3 regions of the Mesorhizobium sp. M1322 genome follow, and region 3 is predicted to be linked to each of the others. Evidence: predicted binding sites of a transcription regulator. Region 3 holds the regulator's gene; each other region holds the start of a gene.
What was found. Region 3 encodes PhoB, which activates phosphate uptake and scavenging genes when phosphate is short. Its sites were predicted from a motif close to TGTCATNNANCTGTCAT; they were not measured.
Positions count from the first base shown of each region.

Region 1: the regulator PhoB is predicted to act here: its motif matches at 1,312-1,328, upstream of phnF (phosphonate metabolism transcriptional regulator PhnF).
Region 2: the regulator PhoB is predicted to act here: its motif matches at 848-864, upstream of NKH12_RS24165 (LTA synthase family protein).

Region 1 is NZ_JAMYLP010000009.1:48,298-50,565, reverse strand. Features, by position in the region: gene NKH12_RS05705 (zinc-binding alcohol dehydrogenase family protein) at 1-239, shown strand, start outside; gene phnF (phosphonate metabolism transcriptional regulator PhnF) at 535-1,287, opposite strand; gene phnG (phosphonate C-P lyase system protein PhnG) at 1,410-1,871, shown strand; gene phnH (phosphonate C-P lyase system protein PhnH) at 1,871-2,268, shown strand, end outside.
Region 2 is NZ_JAMYLP010000084.1:4,848-7,115, reverse strand. Features, by position in the region: gene NKH12_RS24165 (LTA synthase family protein) at 1-818, opposite strand, end outside; gene fabD (ACP S-malonyltransferase) at 1,086-2,039, shown strand; gene fabG (3-oxoacyl-[acyl-carrier-protein] reductase) at 2,099-2,268, shown strand, end outside.
Region 3 is NZ_JAMYLP010000025.1:24,667-26,934, forward strand. Features, by position in the region: gene phoU (phosphate signaling complex protein PhoU) at 1-571, shown strand, start outside; gene phoB (phosphate regulon transcriptional regulator PhoB) at 588-1,277, shown strand; gene NKH12_RS12300 (ROK family protein) at 1,446-2,268, opposite strand, start outside.

The sequences.
Region 1 (2,268 bases), on a different contig from region 3:
TCAAGGATGACATCGTCTTTTCCGACCCCGAATTCCACAAGCGGGAGATGACGCTGATCGGCAGCCGCAACGCGCTGCGCGCCGATTTCGACCGTGTCGCCGCTTCGATCCGCGACGGTGCTGTGCCGCTGGCAAAGCTCGTCACCCACCGCACGATGCTAGGCGAGACGCCGCGCGACCTCGCCCGCTGGGCGCATGAGAAATCCGGCCTGATCAAGGCCGTCATCCAGGTCGGATGATATATGTCGGTCTGGCATGAAAAATTCGGCGGGCGATATTGCAGGATTGGCAGAGCGCATGCCTTGGCGATTAGCCGAAACATCCATCACTTCGTCATCCTATGGCGGAGCAAAGGAGCGAAGCGACGCGGCGAGGACCATAGGATCCATGCCGTTACATACGAGCGTTGCAGCAGTACAGAACGACCTCTGTCTTGCGCCGTCTTTACTCTTCGCGCGAGGTCACGGCATGGATCCTTGGGTCTTCGCGACGGAGCTACGCTCCTGCTTCGCCCAAGGATGACGACGTTGAAGGCTAATCGTTCACCGACAGCCTCAGCTCCACACGCTCCGCCGGAAACCGCGTTTCGGCGAACTGGATCGGCTCGCCGTCCGGGGTAACGTTGACGGCGACCGTGACCAACACGATAGCGCCGGGCTGCAGATCGAGATCGGCAAGGTCGGCGGCGTCCGCGTGGCGGGCCGACAGCACCGTCGACTGTCTGAGATAGTCACCGATGCCGAAACGCTGGAATGACGCCGTCACCGATCCGGTTTCGGCCATGGCGGCATCGATGCCGGCGAAGCGTACCGCATCAAACCAGCCGGTGGCACGCGAGACCGGTTGCCCATCGGCTTCGCCGCGCGTTTCGAGGCGGATGACGCTGGAACCCTTGGCAAGCCCCAGCCCTTCGGCGACGCGCCGGCTGGCCGGCTCGACCGCCGATTCGAGCAGCACGCTGCGGCGCTCGGACGCCTGCCCTTGCAAACCTTCCGAAAAACGGGTGCGGGCGCCGATCGGATAGGACAGGCGCTTGCGCGACAGCACGAAGGTGCCGCGCCCCTGTTCGGCCCTGAGCACGCCATCCTGCACCAGTGCGGCGATGGCGCTGCGCACCGTATGGCGGTTGACGCCATAGCGCTCGGCCAGTGCAACTTCCGGTGGCAACGCGGCATTCTCGGCAAAGTCGCCGACGGCGATCGAATGCAGGATCTGGTCGGCGATCTGCCGCCACAGCGAGACGCCGCTGCGCCGCTCTATACTGCCGGCAATCTGCTGCCCGATCATTTCTCGCCCCAATCTTTTTGTCCATGTCACGCACACGTCATGGACACGCATTAGAAAATAGATATAATTTGTATAGTTGTCTATATCAATAGATAAATTTTCGATGCAAGGGAATGTTAACCATGCGAGGACAGGAAGCGCGCGATCAGGCCGAGCGCAAGACCGTTATGGCAACGCTGGCGCAATCGACCGGCGATGATATCGTCCGGCTCTGGAACGAAGCCGGCTTGCCTTCCGAGGCGGAACTCCTGCGCGGCCCCGAAACCGGCTTGGTTACCGTGCGCGGCCGCATCGGCGGCGGCGGCGCGCCGTTCAACGTTGGCGAGGCGACGGTCACCCGCGCCACCGTCCGGCTCGCATCCGGACAGGTCGGCCACTGCTATGCGCTGGGCCGTGACAAGCAGAAGGCAAAACTGGCGGCGATCGCCGACGCGCTCTGGCAGGACCCTGCCCTGCGCCGCGAGGTCGAGACCAAACTCATCGCGCCGCTGCAGGCCGCACTGGCCAGCGCACGTGAACGGCGGTGCGCCGAGACGGCGGCAACGAAGGTCGATTTCTTCACCATGGTACGCGGAGAAGACTGATGGACATCGCAACGCAAGCGATCGAGGGCGGCTTTGCCGATCCGGTGTTCGACGCCCAGACGGTGTTCCGCGCCGTGATGGATGCGATGGCGCGGCCGGGCACCCTGCAGCCCCTGCCGGTCTTTGCCCGCCCGCCAGCGCCGCTGTCGGCTATCGCAGGCGCCATCGCGCTGGCGCTGTGCGACAACGACACACCGCTCTGGCTCGACCTCGTTTTGCAGGCCCCAGCAGCGGTGAAATCCTGGCTCGGCTTCCACACCGGCGCGCCACTCGCCAACACGCCAGCCGATGCGCATTTCGCGCTGATTGCCACGCCGGCCGAAATGATGGCGCTCGACGGCTTTTCACAAGGCACCCAGGACTATCCCGACCGCTCCACGACGCTGATCCTGCAGGT
Region 2 (2,268 bases), on a different contig from region 3:
ATGATGTCGGGCTTCTCGGCCGGCACCGAGGCCTTCACAGCAGGCCTGTCGATTGCCGCGATCGACTTGTCGGAATAACCGGCAGGCGCCGAGACATGGGCCATCGGCACGTTGAGCGCGAAGGCGAGCGCAAAACCGTTGGAGGCATAGTTTTCCTTCTGGTCCCACATGATCGGGATGATCTGCAGCCGGTCACGCGTCCACGAGAAGGTTGCGTAGTCCATGATCGAGACGAAGAAGGCGAGCAGCGGCACGGTCAGCGTCAGCCGGGCCAGGCGCCCCTTGCGGCTGAGCGCCGGCACGCGGCGGCGCCACAGCCGCCAGCCATAAACGAGCAGCGACAGCCCGCCGACGATGCCGACCGCCAAGGCGAGGGCGGTTCCCGGGCGTTCGCGCACCAGAAGCGGCATCAGCGCCACGATCTGGCGTGAATAGAGGAAATCGGTCGGATAGAGCGGATCGCCGAGATAGAGCGATTTCTGATGGCCGACAAAGGCCAGCGCCAGGGTCAGCGGCGCGACGATCATCAGGCTCTGGTGGCTGCGGCCGAGCACGGCGTCGAGGCCGACCAGGATCAGCGCGAAGATGATGATGGTGGTCCAGCCCGGCTTGAAGGGCTGCAGGAAGAAGGCGACGGTTCCGGCAAAGTCGCCGCGCACGATCAGTTCGATCGCAAAAACTAGGACGGTGGCGGCGAGAAGGCTGACGAGGCCATAGCGTATAACAGGCCATTTCCGGCCCGGCAGATAGCCGGTGGCCGGATCGCCTTCCAGAAACTGTGGCGCGGCTTTGCCAACGCCTTTCCTAGTCCTTGCCACCTTACAATTCCCCCGACCATACACAAAAGTGTCATTGAGCTGTCATCGATATGTCACGAAAAGCTAGCGCCTGTGGCTGAAATAAGAAGAGCCAGCAAACGAATCGTGAGCGATTTTCATCATGAGTGATCGAAAAAAAGCCTTTTGGAACAGGGACTCGGCCAGCGATACCGAGCCGGCGCGGCCCGGGTCGGGCTGATGGCGGACTTGACTTGCCCGCCCGCCTTGCGTCACAGGCAAGAAAAATCAGCCGCTTGGGAGCCACACATGGCCGTCGCATTCACCTTTCCGGGACAGGGCAGCCAGGCTATCGGCATGGGCAAGGACCTCGCCGACGCCTTTCCAGAATCGCGGAAGATATTCGAAGAGGTTGACGACGCCCTTGGCGAAAACCTGTCGAAGCTGATCTGGGAAGGGCCGGAAGAGAGACTGACGCTGACCGCCAATGCCCAGCCGGCGCTGATGGCTGTGTCGCTCGCCGCGATCCGGGCGCTGGAATCGCGCGGCTTCTCGCTGAAGGACAAGGTCGCTTATGTCGCCGGCCATTCGCTTGGCGAATATTCGGCACTTGCCGCAACCGGTTTCGTTTCGGTCGCCGATGCCGCCCGGCTCTTGCGTATCCGCGGCAATGCCATGCAGGCGGCTGTGCCGGCCGGCGAAGGCGCCATGGCGGCGATCATCGGGCTGGAACAGGCCGATGTCGACGACGCCTGCGCTGAAGCGGCCAAAGGTTCAGCCAGAGATTCAGTTTGCCAGATCGCCAACGACAATGGCGGTGGCCAACTGGTGATCTCCGGCGCCAGGGCAGCGGTCGAACTGGGGGCGAGACTGTGCACGGAAAAGGGCGCCAAGCGGGCGCTGATGCTGCAGGTTTCGGCGCCTTTCCATTCGGCGCTGATGGCACCGGCGGCCGAGATCATGCGCGAGGCGCTGGCGAGTGTGACGAAGAACGCGCCGTTCGTGCCCGTGGTCTCCAACGTGTCGGTCACCCCGTCCAGCGATCCGGACGCAATTGCCCGCCGCCTGGTCGAACAGGTGACGGGGCGCGTGCGCTGGCGCGAAACCGTCGAGTGGTTCGGCGCGAATGGCATTGCGACGCTGTACGAGGTGGGCGCCGGCAAGGTGCTGTCGGGACTGGCGCGGCGCATCAACCGCCACATCGCCACCGGCGCCGTCGGCACGCCAGCCGATGTCGAGGCGGCATTGGGGGCGCTCGCATAACCAACCGAGATTTGACCCCACCCCTGTGAAGGGTGTCCTCTTAGATCAGGAGACAAGACATGTTCGAATTGACCGGCCGCAAGGCGCTCGTCACAGGCGCATCGGGAGGCATCGGCGAGGCGATCGCCCGGGTGCTGCATGCGCAGGGCGCCATCGTCGGCCTGCACGGCACCCGCGTCGAAAAGCTGGAGACGCTGGCCGCTGAGCTCGGCGACCGGGTCAAGCTGTT
Region 3 (2,268 bases):
GCAGCGTGTCGTCTCGGACGACGCCATCATGGATGCGCGGCAGCGCGAACTCGACGATAGCGCGATCACGCTGATCGCCAAGCGGCAGCCGATGGCGCAAGATCTGCGCGCCGTGGTTGGCGCAATCCGCATGGCCGGCGATCTCGAGCGCATCGGCGATTTGGCCAAGAACATAGCCAAGCGGGTCAGCGCAGTCGGGCAGAGCGCCACGCCGCGTAATCTGTCGCACGGTATCGACGCGATGGCGGATCTCGTTCTTGTGCAGCTCCGCGGGGTGGTTGAGCACTATGTGTCGCGCAATGCCGGCGCGTTGAAAGAACTGCGCGCCGATGACCAGAAGATCGACGTGAAATACACGGCGGTTTTTCGCGAACTCCTGACCTACATGATGGAGGATCCGCGCAACATCACCGCCTGCACGCATCTTCTGTTCTGCGCCAAGAATCTCGAGCGTATCGGCGATCATGTCACCAACATCGCCGAAAACGCCTACTTTGTCGTGACCGGGCAGCAATTGCCGGCGGATCGCCCGAAGCTAGACGAAACGATGATGTCGGCGCCAGCGACATGACAGGAGTGACCGGCCGATGATCGCGCCGCGCATCATGGTGGTGGAGGATGAAGAGCCGCTGGGCGTCCTCCTTCGTTACAATCTGGAATCCGAGGGTTATCAGGTCGAGGTGGTGACGCGCGGCGACGAGGCCGAAATCCGGCTGCAGGAAAACGTGCCCGATCTTCTGGTGCTCGACTGGATGGTGCCGGCGGTTTCCGGCATCGAGCTTTGCCGGCGCCTTCGGGTGCGTCCGGAAACCGAGCGGCTGCCGATCATCATGCTGACCGCGCGCGGCGAGGAGAGCGATCGGGTGCGCGGCCTTTCCACCGGAGCCGACGACTATCTGGTCAAGCCGTTCTCCACGCCGGAATTCATGGCCAGGGTCAAGGCGCTGCTGCGCCGCGCCAAGCCGGAAGTGCTGTCCAGCGTGCTTAAGGTCGGCGACATCGTGCTCGATCGCGAATCGCACAGGGTCTATCGCAAGAAGAGCGAGATCCGGCTCGGGCCAACCGAGTTCCGGCTGCTCGAATTCATGATGCGGCACCCGGGTCGGGTCTTCTCGCGCAGCCAGTTGCTCGACAATGTTTGGGGCGAGACGATCTACATCGACGAGCGCACGGTGGACGTCCATGTCGGACGGTTGCGCAAGGCGGTCAACAATGGTCGCATGCCTGATGTCATCCGCACCATCCGCGGCGCGGGCTATGCGATCAGGGAAGACTAGCTGATATTCAGGGTGATGCCGGCCTGCGACCGGCGGCTTCCTGCGCTTCCGCTCATCACGTACCCAAAAGTACGCTCCGCTCCGGTTCTCGGAACCCACCATTCTCGACTCGGCCTGACCTGAATCAACGCACCCCAAGTCGCGATCCGGCGATCCCTGCCTTCGAATTCAAGCCACGTTCTTTCCGACCGAGCCGGCTCGCGCCTGGATGCCCGGCGCGAAAATCTCCTGGTCGACGAAGCTCAGCGCCCGCATGGCACAGCCTTCGCGGATCAGCGGCAGTTCGTTCGGCTCGGTGTCGAAGGAAATCGAACCCGAATGCTGGCCGCCGGCGGTCTGGGCGATGGCCTCGCGCAGGGCCGGTTCGATCAGGTCGAAGGCGGCAGCGCTGGCGCCGACCATGGCGACCGGCGCCGGATCGATCAGCGCGAACAGGCTGCCGAGCCCGAAGCCGAGTGCTTCGCCGGCCTTGCGGTAGGCTTCGCGCTCCGGTCCGTCCGTCTGGCGCGCCTGGGCCGCCAGTGCCCGCATCTCGGCGTCGCTGACATCGGCGACCGGCTCGGCGTTCTCGCTCAATTGCCTTGCGTTGCGCCAGATGGCGTAGTTGCCGGCATAGGCCTCGACGCAGCCACGCCGCCCGCAGCGGCAAAGCGCGCCGCCCGGCCGATGGATCATGTGGCCGAATTCACCGCCTGAGGAATGGGTGCCGGTGAACAGTTCGCCCTTCAGCACCAGCCCCATACCGATGCCGTGCGAGAGCAGGATGGCGATGAAATCGTCGCGGTAGCGATCCGGGTCGCGCCAACGCAGCGCCACGGCCATCATGTTGCAGTCGTTCTCCATGATGGCCGGGATGCCGAACTCGCGTTCCAGAATGTCGGCGAAGGCGATATTCGTCTGCGGCGTGATCGGCGACCACAACATGGCGCGCGCATGGGAATCGGTGATGCCCTGGATCGCCAGCGCGATACGGGCGACGCTTTGGACATCG